Regions from separate parts of the Cellulomonas olei genome, predicted to be linked through region 2. Evidence: predicted binding sites of a transcription regulator. Region 2 holds the regulator's gene; the other holds the start of a gene.
What was found. Region 2 encodes LexA, which represses DNA repair genes until DNA is damaged. Its sites were predicted from a motif close to TCGAACANNTGTTCGA; they were not measured.

Region 1 (6,011 bases), on a different contig from region 2:
GCTGTTCGCCGGCACGGTCGGGCGCACGGACCTGCCGGGCGGAGACGCGGCGGCGATGGCCCTGACGCTGCGGGAGGTGGTCGCCGCGCTGCCGCCGCGCACGCACGTGCTGCCCGGCCACGGCCCCGCGAGCCGCGTGGACGTCGAGCTGGCGCACAACCCGTACCTGGCAGGATGACGCGCATGGCACGCCCCACCCCCCTGTCCGGCTTCCCCGAGTGGCTCCCCGACGGTCGCGTCGTCGAGCAGCACGTCCTCGACACCCTGCGGCGCACGTTCGAGCTGCACGGGTTCGCCGGGATCGAGACGCGGGCGGTCGAGCCCCTCGACCAGCTGCTGCGGAAGGGGGAGACCTCCAAGGAGGTCTACGTGCTGCGCCGGCTCCAGGAGGAGCCCGACGCGGCGGACGCCGACCGCGGCGGGCAGCTCGGCCTGCACTTCGACCTGACCGTGCCGTTCGCCCGCTACGTGCTGGAGAACGCCGGGCACCTCGCGTTCCCGTTCCAGCGCTACCAGATCCAGAAGGTCTGGCGCGGGGAGCGCCCGCAGGACGGCCGGTTCCGCGAGTTCGTGCAGGCGGACATCGACGTCGTCGGCGCGGGGGAGCTGCCCTACCACTACGAGGTCGACCTGCCGCTCGTCATGGCGGAGGCGCTCGGCGCGCTGCGCGAGATCGGCGTGCCGCCGGTGCGCATCCTCGTCAACAACCGCCGCGTCGCCGAGGGCTTCTACCGCGGGCTCGGCCTGACGGACGTCGACGCGGTGCTGCGCAGCATCGACAAGCTCGACAAGGTCGGGCCCGACGCCGTCGCCGGGCTGCTCGTCGCCGAGGCGGGCGCGACCGCGGACCAGGCCCGCGCGTGCCTCGAGCTCGCGGGCATCTCCGGCGGCGACGCCGGGGTGGTCGACCGGGTGCGGGAGCTCGCGGCACGGCACGGCGTGGAGTCCGAGCTCATGGAGCAGGGCCTGGCCGAGCTGCGTCAGCTCGTCGAGGCCGCCGCGGTCCGCGCGCCCGGCGTCGTCGTGGCCGACCTCAAGATCGCCCGCGGCCTGGACTACTACACCGGGTCCGTCTACGAGACGGTGCTAGTGGGGCACGAGCAGCTCGGGTCGATCTGCTCCGGCGGCCGGTACGACACGCTCGCGTCCGACGGCAAGCAGACCTACCCGGGCGTCGGCCTGTCGATCGGCGTGTCCCGGCTCGTGTCCCGCCTGCTGACCGGGGGGCTCGTGCGCGCCACGCGCGGCGTCCCGGCGGCCGTGCTCGTCGCGGTGACGTCCGAGGAGACGCGGTCGGCGTCCGACGCGGTCGCGACGGCGCTGCGGGCCCGGGGGATCCCGGTGGAGGTCGCGCCGACGGCCGCGAAGTTCGGCAAGCAGATCCGGCACGCCGACCGGCGCGGGATCCCGTTCGTGTGGTTCCCCGCGACCGAGGACGGCGCCGCGGACCAGGTCAAGGACATCCGGTCCGGGGAGCAGGTCGACGCCGACCCGGCGGTCTGGGCGCCCCCTGCTGACGACCTGCACCCGCGCGTCGTCCCCGCGGAGGGCTGAGGCCGGCGCGGTCACGGCCCGGGTCACGCGGTCCGGGCCGCCCCGGGCCCCGGTGCTCAGGCGAGCGCGAGCACGCCCGCGTTGAGCGTCGTCGCGTAGAGCACCCACGCCAGGTACGGGCCGAGCAGCCACGCCACGGCCGGGGAGAGCCGGTGGAACGCGACGACGGTCGCCACCAGCGCGACCTCCAGCGCCAGGATGATCGCGAGCCCCGCGCCGAGGTGCTGCGCCCCGAAGAACACCGGCGTCCACGCGGCGTTGAGCGCGAGCTGCACGCCGTACAGCACGAGGGCGGTGCGGGCGGCGTGCGCGCCGTGGCGGCGCCAGAGCAGCCACGCCGCGACGGCCATGAGCACGTACAGGACCGTCCAGACCGGCCCGAAGACCCAGTCCGGCGGGGTCCACGCCGGCTTGTCGGCCGCGGCGTACCAGCCGTCCACCGCGGAGGTCGACGCGAGGCCGCCGCCCCACGCGACGGCGGCGTTCACCGCCAGCAGCGCGACGAGCACGGGCCAGCCGCGGGAGGCGGGCGCCTCGTCCCGGCCGGTGGTGGCGGGGATGTCGGGGTGCGTCGAGGTCATGCCTCCACGGTCCGTGCGCGCGGTCGCCAGGGCAACCGGACGGCCCCGCTCACGACGTGGCGCGGGGCTTGCCAGCGAGTCGAACACGTGTTCGAATCGTGGGGTGCGGTGGGACGGGCAGAAGATCACGACGGAGGCGGACGGGACGCTGCCCGGGCTCGCGCTGGCGGGTCACCAGCGGTCGGTGCGCACGCCCGAGTTCGCGGGCGTGACGTTCCACGAGGTGCACGCGAAGTCGGCGCTCAACAAGGTGCCGGAGTCGTCCGCGATGCCCTTCCGGTGGACCGTCAACCCCATGCGGGGCTGCCTGCACGCCTGCACCTACTGCTTCGCGCGTCCCACGCACGAGTACCTCGGGCTGGACGCCGGGGCGGACTTCGAGACCCAGATCGTGGTGAAGACCAACGTGGTCGACGTGCTGACCGCGGAGCTGCGGCGGCCGTCGTGGCGGAACGAGCACGTGGCGCTCGGCACGAACACCGACCCCTACCAGCGGGCCGAGGGCCGCTACGCCCTCATGCCGGGCATCATCGAGGCGCTGGCGCGCTCGGGGACGCCGCTGTCGCTGCTGACCAAGGGGACGCTGCTGCGTCGTGACCTCCCGCTGCTCGCCTCCGCGCAGGCGGAGGTCGGCGTGAGCGTGGCCGTGTCCCTGGCGGTGGGGGACGAGGGCCTGCAGCAGGCGCTCGAGCCGGGCACCCCCACGCCCCGGGCCCGGCTGGCGCTCGTCCGCGCGGTGCGGGACGCCGGGCTGGAGTGCGGCGTGCTGGTCGCCCCCGTGCTGCCGTGGCTGACCGACTCGACCGAGCACCTCGACGCCCTGCTGGGCGACCTGGCCGAGGCCGGCACCTCCTGGGTGACCGTCATCCCGTTGCACCTGCGCGGGCCCGTGCGGCCCCTGGTGCTCGGGTGGCTGCGCGAGCACCGGCCCGAGCTGGTGCCCCGCTACCAGCGGCTGTACGGCCGCGGCGCGTACGTGCCGGACGAGTACCGCCGCTGGCTGCGCGACCGGGTGCGCCCGCTGCGGCGCCGGCACGGGCTGCCCGGCCCCGGGGAGGCGGCGGGGGAGCCGTCGCCCTGGCGCGCGCGGCCGGCCGAGAGCCCCGAGGCGGTGATGGCGGCGATGGCACCCGGCGGTGCGACGGGCGCGGTGCAGCCCGCGCTCTTCTGAGCCCGGCCGTGGCCCGGGTGGGCCGGGCGCGGCCGGGTGCGCCGGGGCGGGTGGTGTCGGCACCGGCGGTGGACGGCGGGCGTCCGGGGGGCGTGCGCCTCCGGCAGTAGACTCGCCGGGCTGCTGCGTGCAGCGACCCACCACCTGAGAGGACTTGTCGTGCTGCGCACCCACACCGCCGGCTCGCTGCGGGCCGAGCACATCGGCACCACCGTCACCCTGACCGGGTGGGTGGACCGCCGCCGTGATCACGGTGGGGTCGCGTTCGTGGACCTGCGCGACGCGTCGGGCATCGCCCAGGTCGTCATCCGCGACGAGGCCGTCGCGCACGGGCTGCGCTCGGAGTACGTCCTGCAGGTCACCGGAGAGGTCGGCCGCCGCCCGGAGGGCAACGAAAACGCCCACCTGGCCACCGGTGAGGTCGAGGTCGTCGCCGCGCAGGTCGTCGTCCTCAACGAGTCCGCGCCGCTGCCGTTCCAGGTGTCGTCGTCCCTCGACGAGCCGGTGGGCGAGGAGGCGCGCCTGCGCTACCGCTACCTCGACCTGCGCCGGCCGGAGCCGGCCCGGGCGATGCGGCTGCGCGCGAAGGCCAACCAGGCCGCCCGCCGCGTCCTGGACGCCCACGACTTCGTCGAGGTCGAGACCCCCACGCTGACGCGGTCGACGCCGGAGGGCGCCCGCGACTTCGTCGTGCCCGCCCGCCTGGCGCCGGGCTCCTGGTACGCCCTCCCGCAGTCGCCGCAGCTGTTCAAGCAGCTCCTCATGGTCGGCGGGCTGGAGCGGTACTACCAGCTCGCGCGCTGCTACCGCGACGAGGACTTCCGCGCCGACCGGCAGCCGGAGTTCACGCAGCTCGACGTCGAGATGTCGTTCGTCGACCAGGAGGACGTGATCGCGCTCGGCGAGCAGATCCTCGTCGCGCTGTGGGACCTCATCGGCTACCGGATCCCGACGCCGATCGCCCGCATGACCTACGCGGAGGCGATGGCGCGGTACGGCACCGACAAGCCGGACCTGCGGTTCGGGCTCGAGCTGGTGGAGCTGACCGGGTTCTTCGCCGACACCCCGTTCCGGGTGTTCCAGGCCCCGTACGTCGGCGCCGTCGTCCAGCCCGGCGGTGCGTCGACGCCGCGCCGCGGGTTCGACGCCTGGCAGGAGTGGGCGAAGCAGCGCGGGGCGAAGGGCCTGGCGTACGTCACGGTGGCCGAGGACGGCACGCTCGCCGGGCCGGTCGCCAAGAACATCTCCGAGGCGGAGCGCGCCGGGCTCGTCGAGGCCGTCGGGGCGCAGCCGGGCGACGCGGTGTTCTTCGCCGCCGGCCGCCCCTCGGAGGCCCGCGCGCTGCTCGGTGCGGCACGCCTCGAGATCGGCCGCCGCGGCGGGCTGGTCGACGAGTCGCAGTGGTCGTTCGTGTGGGTCGTGGACGCCCCGCTGTTCAAGCCGACCGGCGAGGACGACGACGTGGCGGTCGGCGAAGGTGCCTGGACGGCGGTGCACCACGCGTTCACGTCGCCGACGCCCGAGTGGATCGACCGCTTCGAGGAGGACCCGGGCCAGGCGCTCGCCTACGCCTACGACATCGTCTGCAACGGCAACGAGATCGGTGGCGGCTCGATCCGTATCCACCGCCGCGACGTCCAGGAGCGCGTGTTCGCGGTCATGGGCATCGGCGAGGAGGAGGCGCGCGAGAAGTTCGGCTGGCTGCTGGACGCGTTCCAGTTCGGTGCCCCGCCGCACGGCGGGATCGCGCTCGGCTGGGACCGGGTGGTCGCGCTGCTCACGGGTGCGGAGTCGATCCGCGACGTCATCGCGTTCCCGAAGTCGGGCGGCGGCTACGACCCGCTGACCGGGGCGCCCGCGCCGATCACGGAGCAGCAGCGCAAGGAGGCGGGGGTCGACGCCCGCCCGAAGCGGCCCGCCGCCGCGCAGCAGGGTGCCGACGCGGAGGCCGGCGCGCAGGACGGGGCCGCCGCGGCGACCGCCTCGGCGTGACGGCGGACGTCGGGGCCCCTGCGACGCTCCCGGCGCCTTGGGCCGACGACCCGTTCCTGCTCGACGACCGACCCCTGTGGTCGCCCGCGCGCGTGGTCGCGCGTGACGGCGCGCTGCTCCTCGTGCAGCGCGCCGTCGCGGCGTCCGGCGCACCGGGGACGCGCACGAGCCTGATCGTGCTCGGGCCGGCCGGCCCGGCGTCGGACCTGCTGCGCGACCACGATGACGCCACGCACGCCGTCGCGTGGGTCGACACGGCGGCGCTCGGGATGCTGCGACCCGCCGAGGTGGCCCGGCTCGGCCTGCTCCCCGCACGCACGGGCTGGGAGTGGATGGTCACGGAGCAGGCGCCCCCGGCCGTCACCGGGGAGGTGGCGGTGCGCGAGCTCGACCCCGTCGCCGACGCGGACGCGATCCGCGCGTGCCTCGCGGCCGCGAACCCGACCACGGACGCTGACCCGGCGGGCCCGGGCGAACGGTGGTGGGGGAGCGGTGCCCCCGACGGCACGCTGGCGGGCGTCATCGGGTCCGGACCGCGCGCGGGTCGCGGTGGCCGGCGCGCCGGTGAGCCCGGATCCGCCGGGTCCGCCCACCTGCACGGCCTGGGTGTCCGCCCCGGCGACCGCGGGCGCGGCCTCGGTGCTGCCCTGACCGCCGCCGCGACGCGCGCGCTGCTCGCCGACGGCGCGGACTGGGTGTCCCTGGGTATGTGG
Region 2 (6,011 bases):
GCGCGGTACGGGGAGTTCCTGGCGCGGTCGCTGCCGGCGTTCTGGCGCACCACGGACCGCGAGGTCGCGCTCGGGGCGCTGCGCCGGCTCGCGCAGCCCTGATCGCGCGTCCGGGCCCGCGCGGGCCCGTGACGTGCGTCGCAGCCGAGCGGACGCACAGCCGGCCCGGGGGCGGCTAGCCTCGTGCGCAGCAGCGCGCCGACCGGCGCCGACGCAGCACCAGCACCACCGGGAGGACCGCCGTGAGCGATCAGACGAACGACGTCGAGGGCGACGAGCTCGGACTGCCGGGGACCGCCGCCGGACCGCGCCGCACCACCAAGCTCGCCGTCGTGGGCGCGGGCGCCGTCGGGTCGACCATGGCGTACGCGGCGCTGATGCGCGGCGCGGCCCGCAGCGTGGTGCTGTACGACATCAACAAGGCCAAGGTGGAGGCGGAGGCGCTCGACCTGGGCCACGGCATCCAGTTCATGCCGATGGCCGAGGTGGTCGGGTCCGACGACATCGCCGCGTGCGCGGACGCGGACGTCGTCATGGTCACCGCCGGGGCGAAGCAGAAGCCGGGCCAGACCCGCATCGACCTGGCCGAGGCCACGATCTCGCTGGTCAAGAAGATCCTGCCGTCGCTCGTCGAGGTGGCGCCGAACGCGGTGTACGTGATGGTGACCAACCCGGTCGACATCGTGACGTACGCGGCGCTGCGGGTGTCCGGCCTGCCGCCGACCCAGCTCTTCGGCTCCGGGACCGTCCTGGACTCCTCCCGGCTGCGGTACCTCATCGCGCAGTACACAGGCGTCGCCGTGCAGAACGTGCACGCGTACATCGCGGGCGAGCACGGCGACACCGAGCTGCCGCTGTGGTCGTCCGCCACGATCGGTGGTGTCCCGCTGCTCGACTGGAACGCGATGGACGGCCACGTGCCGCTGACGCGCGAGGTGCGCGACTCGATCGCCCGCGAGGTGGTCGACTCCGCGTACCGGATCATCGCCGGCAAGGGCGCGACCAACTACGCGGTGGCGCTGGCCGGGTCCCGGATCATCGAGGCGATCGTCAAGGACGAGCGGCGGATCCTGCCCGTGTCGTCGCTGCTGGACGGCTACCACGGCATCTCGGACGTGTGCCTCTCGGTGCCGTCGGTGGTGGGGCGCTCCGGCGTGGGCGAGCGGCTCCAGGTGCCGATGTCGACGGACGAGCTCGCGGGGCTCAAGCGCTCGGCCGAGTCGCTGCGGGCGGTGGCGCGGCGCTTCGGGCTCTGAGCGACCGCGGCGCCGGGTCTCAGACGCGCCCGGTCGCGCCACGCGGCCGGACGTGGGGGTGCTCGACGCCCGAGGCCGCGGTGCGCAGGGCGGCGAGCGCGGCGGCCACCGCCGGGACCCGCGCCGTCCCGGGTGCCGCGACGGCCTCGACGACGCGCGACGTCCCGGGGTGCGCCGGGTGGACCGTGACGCCGGGGTGCGGCAGGGCGGCGAGCGCGAGCCCGGGCAGGGTCGCCACCCCGAGCCCCGCGCGGACCAGCCCGAGCACGGCCAGGTAGTCGTCGGTGGCGAAGTCCACCCGGGGCGCGAACCCGGCGCGCGCGCACGCGCCCACGAGCTGCGCGCGGCACTGCGGGCAGCCCGCGATCCACGGGCGGTCCGCGAGCGTGCCGAGCGCCACCGGCTCCCCGGACCGGCGGCCGTCGGCGGCGGGCAGCACCACGAGGACGTCGTCGTCCAGCAGCGGCACCCGGAGCAGGCCGCGGCCCTCCCCGTCGTCCGGCGGCGCGGCGTCCGCGGCGCGGAACGTCAGGGCGACGTCGACCCTGCCGGCGGCGAGCTCGGCGAGCGCCTCGGGCGGCTCCGCCTCGGCGAACGTCGTGCTCAGGCCGGGGTGCTCGGCGCGGAGCGCGGCGAGCGCGGCGGGCAGCAGGGTGGCGGCGCCCGAGGGGAACGCGGCGACGCGCACCCGCCCGGCCCGCAGCGACGCCACGGCCGCGACCTCCTCCAGCGTGGCGTCGAGCGCCGACTGCACGGCGGCGGCGTTCCGGGCGAGCACCAGGCCGGCCTCCGTCAGGCGCACGCCACGCCCCGCGCGGACGACGACCGGCGTGCCGACCGCCCGCTCCACCGCCCGGAGCTGCTGGCTGGCGGCGGGCTGCGTCAGCCCGAGGGCGCGCGCGGCGGCGGTCACGCTGCCGGTGTCGTGCACCGCGCGGACGAGGCGGAGGGCGGCGGCGTCGAGCGGTCGGGGCGACATCCTCGGAGCATAAGTTAGACGCATGGGTACGGGAGAAACTGGCGCTTGTCCGCATGAGCGTCTCCGGGCAGAGTCTCCGGCATGCGATCCCTCGACGAGCTCCGCGCCGACTTCGACCCCGCGCCGGGCTACCTGAACGCCGCGACCGCGGGCGTCGCGCCGCGGCGGACGGTGCAGGCGCTCCGGGACGACCTGGACCGCTGGGGCGGCGGCCGGCTCGACGTGCCGGGCTACGAGGCGGCCGTCCGCGCCGCGCGCGCGTCGTTCGCGCACCTCGTGGGCCTGCCCGTGGCACGCGTCGCGATCGGGTCGCAGGTCTCGGCGATGACCTCGCTCGTCGCGGGCTCCCTCCCGGACGGCGCGCGGGTCGTCTGCGTGGACGGCGACTTCACGTCCGTGGTGTTCCCGTTCCTCGCGCAGGGCGACCGGATCCGGGTCGAGCACGTGCCGGCCGCGCGGCTGGCCGAGGCGGTCGTGCCCGGCGTGGACCTCGTGGCCTACGCACTGGTCCAGTCGGCCACGGGGGAGGTGCTCGACGACGAGGCCGTGGTCGCGGCGGCGCGCTCGGCCGGTGCCCGCACGCTGTGCGACCTGACGCAGGCGGCCGGGTGGCTCCCCGTGGACGCGGGCCGGTACGACGTGTCCGTCACGGCCGCGTACAAGTGGCTCTGCGCCCCGCGCGGCACCGGGTTCCTCACCGTGCGCGAGGAGGCGCAGGACGGGCTGCGACCCGCGCAGGCGGGCTGGTACGCCGGCGAGGACCCGTGGGCCTCCTGCTACGGGCCCGCGATGCACCTGGCGTCCGACGCGCGCCGGTACGACGTCTCCCCGGCCTGGCAGGCCTGGCTCGGTGCCGCGGAGTCGCTCGACGCGTTCGCCACGACCGACCCCGCCGCCGTGCGGGCGCACGGGGTCGGCCTCGCGGACGCCCTCCGCGCGGGGCTGGGCCTGGAGCCCGGCGGGTCCGCCGTCGTCAGCCTCGCGGACCCGGACGGCAGCCGCCTGGCCGCCCTGGGCGCGGTCGGGTGCCGCGTGGCCGGGCGCGCCGGGCGCGTCCGGCTCGCCTTCCACGTCTGGAACGACGAGGAGGACGTCGCGCGCGCCCTCGCGGCGCTGACGCCGTCGGGCGGGGACGCTGCGGCCTGAGCGCGGCGGGTCGCCCGAGGGGCGGTCGACGTCCGCGGGCGTCCCCGGCCCGGTGGTCCGGGCGGGCGCCGCCGCCGCCGAGGTCCGGGCGGCGTCGCGGCGGGCGCCGCTACAGCGCGCGCAGCACCGAGACGACGCGGCCGAGCACCTGGGCGTGGTCGCCGTCGATCGGCGAGTACGCGGGGTTCTGCGGCATCAGCCAGACGTGGCCGTCGGTGCGCTTGAGCGTCTTGACGGTCGCCTCGCCGTCGAGCATCGCGGCGACGATCTCGCCGTTCTCGGCCACGGGCTGGCGGCGGACGACGACCCAGTCGCCGTCGCAGATCGCGGCGTCGACCATCGAGTCGCCGACGACCTTGAGCAGGAACAGGTCGCCGGCGCCGACGAGCTGGCGGGGGAGCGGGAAGACGTCCTCGACCAGCTGCTCGGCGAGGATGGGCCCGCCGGCGGCGATCCGGCCGACCACCGGCACGTAGGCCGCCTCGGGCGCGCCGTCGCGGGGGGCGCTGTCCTCGTCGCCGAGGCCCGCGACGCCCGGCAGGGGGGCGACGCCGCGCGAGTCGTCCGGCTGGACGACCTCGATGGCGCGCGGCCGGTTGGGGTCGCGTCGCAGGTAGCCCTTGCGCTCGAGCGCGGTCAGCTGGTGCTTGACGCTCGACGGGCTCGTGAGGCCGACGGCGTCGCCGATCTCGCGCATGCTCGGCGGGTAGCCGCGGGACTCGACAGAGGCCCGCACGGTCTCCAGCACCAGGCGCTGCCTCGGGGTCAGCCCGTCGCCCTCGGCGTCGAGCTCGACCACGGCAGGCCCGTCTGCCGCGCCCGCCGTCGCGCCGGATCCCTCGATGGCCATCTCCGCTCCCGTCTCCGTGGCGCCGGTGCCTGCCGCACCCGTCCGCCGAGCCGGGCGACCGCGCAGGTCACGGGGCTGCGGACCCACCCGGCGGCGTCCGCCCGGCGGTCGTGTCAGACCCTCGTGGTGCGCTGTTCCCGACGTCCCCGAGCGTAGGGCGCGCGGACGGGTGGATCAAACACCTGTTCGATCGTGTCTCGACATCGCGCTCCGGGTGTGGTTCAGTTCGTACAGACGTTCGAACGAACAGGTGTTCGGCGGGTCGCGAGGCGGCCCAGGAGGGAAGTGGTGGAGATGAGCGCCATCGCAGTGCAGCCGCGACTCGGGACGCGTCCCGTGGCCGAGCGGCCGGCCCGTCCTCGTCCTGCCGCGGTGGGCCCGGTGACGGCGCGGTCCGCCGGCCGGGAGCGCACCGCCGCGCGTCCGTCCGCCGCCCCCGAGGCGACGCTGCACCTGACGCGCCGGGGTCGTGCGGTCCTGCTCGTCCTGGCCCTGCTCGTGGTGCTCGGAGGGGTCGTCGGTGGCCGCGCGGTGGCGGACGGTCCGCAGCAGGCGACCGAGGTCACGACCCACGCCGTGGTGGCCGGCGAGACGCTCTGGCAGATCGCCGCCGACGTGGCGGCCCCGGGCGAGGACGTGCGCGACGTCGTGCTGTGGCTCCAGGAGCTCAACGGACTGCCGGACGCCTCGCTGATGGCGGGTCAGGTGCTGCTGCTGCCTGCGGGCTCCTGACCTGCTGGTCCGGTGCATCCGGGCCGCCGTGAATAACGGCACAGGACGCTTGCGTAATTGGGACGCCTGCCTCTACTGTGGTGCCACCTCGAACGGCTGGCTGGGGGGCTCGCCGCGAGGGACGCGTCGTCGCCGGCACCGTGGGTTCGTCCCGCCGCCCGGCGCGAGGCGTGCAGCAACCGTCCGCGCGAGGCGAGTCGCCCGGACGAGACGGGACGGGGGCGTCCCCACGGGGGTGGCCGCACACGCGGCCACCCCCGTCGTCATGTCCGGCCCGGGCGCACGAGTCCCGGCAGCACGGGCAGCTCCGCTGCCCGGTGCGCCTCGGGGCGGGTCGACGTCGCGGCGTCGCCGCGCTGGGTCGGATGCTCGGCGTCGCCGCGCTGGGTCGGATGCTCGGCGTCGCCGCGCTGGGTCGGATCCTCGGCGTCACCGCGTCGGCGCGACGTCCGGGCGTCACCGCGCCGGTGCGACGTCGTCCAGCACCATCTCGGCGTAGCGGAACGGCTCGCCCGTGCTCGGGTGCCACATCGCGGCGGCCGCCGACGGCAGCCGGCGCCCGTGGTGCACCGCGTAGCCGTCCACCGGTGTCGACCAGCGCTCGCGTGTGAACGACCGCCCGTCGCGCGTGGCGCGGAAGCGGTCGTCGGAGACGAAGTCCACGAGGTCGCCGTCCTCGTCGAACTCGAGCACCGCCCGCACGGAGTGTCCGCCCTGCCGGTACGTCCCCCGCACGCGGCGCGCGTCGAGCTCCTCCCACGTCACGGGTGCGGCGAGCAGCGCGGACGGCGCCATCAGGCAGAGGTCGTTGAACAGCGTCACCGTCTCGCTCCGGTCCATCGCCGGGCCCGCGCCGCGCAGGACGGGGACGACGGAGAGCAGGTCACCCCGCATGGTGGCCCTGCCCTCGGTCAGCACGTGCAGCACGTCGACCGGGAGCCCCGCCGCGGTGGCGTCCAGCAGGAAGTGCCGGGTGGGGCGGGGGCCGGCGGTGTCCACCTGCTCGCCGGTGAAGGTCATCCACCGGTCGGACGGCCCGCTGCGGATC

Region 1: the regulator LexA is predicted to act here: its motif matches at 2,215-2,230, upstream of AAHH18_RS02380 (Rv2578c family radical SAM protein).

Annotation. Positions count from the first base shown of each region.
Region 1 covers NZ_JBCLVN010000004.1:192,294-198,304, forward strand. The annotation lists gene AAHH18_RS02365 (MBL fold metallo-hydrolase) at 1-178, shown strand, start outside; gene hisS (histidine--tRNA ligase) at 184-1,554, shown strand; gene AAHH18_RS02375 (TspO/MBR family protein) at 1,611-2,135, opposite strand; gene AAHH18_RS02380 (Rv2578c family radical SAM protein) at 2,239-3,306, shown strand; gene aspS (aspartate--tRNA ligase) at 3,466-5,298, shown strand; gene AAHH18_RS02390 (GNAT family N-acetyltransferase) at 5,295-6,011, shown strand, end outside.
Region 2 covers NZ_JBCLVN010000055.1:7,079-13,089, forward strand. The annotation lists gene AAHH18_RS15015 (ATP-dependent DNA helicase) at 1-102, shown strand, start outside; gene AAHH18_RS15020 (L-lactate dehydrogenase) at 285-1,256, shown strand; gene AAHH18_RS15025 (LysR family transcriptional regulator) at 1,276-2,235, opposite strand; gene AAHH18_RS15030 (aminotransferase class V-fold PLP-dependent enzyme) at 2,317-3,381, shown strand; gene lexA (transcriptional repressor LexA) at 3,491-4,231, opposite strand; gene AAHH18_RS15040 (LysM peptidoglycan-binding domain-containing protein) at 4,526-4,963, shown strand; gene AAHH18_RS15045 (DUF6544 family protein) at 5,420-6,011, opposite strand, start outside.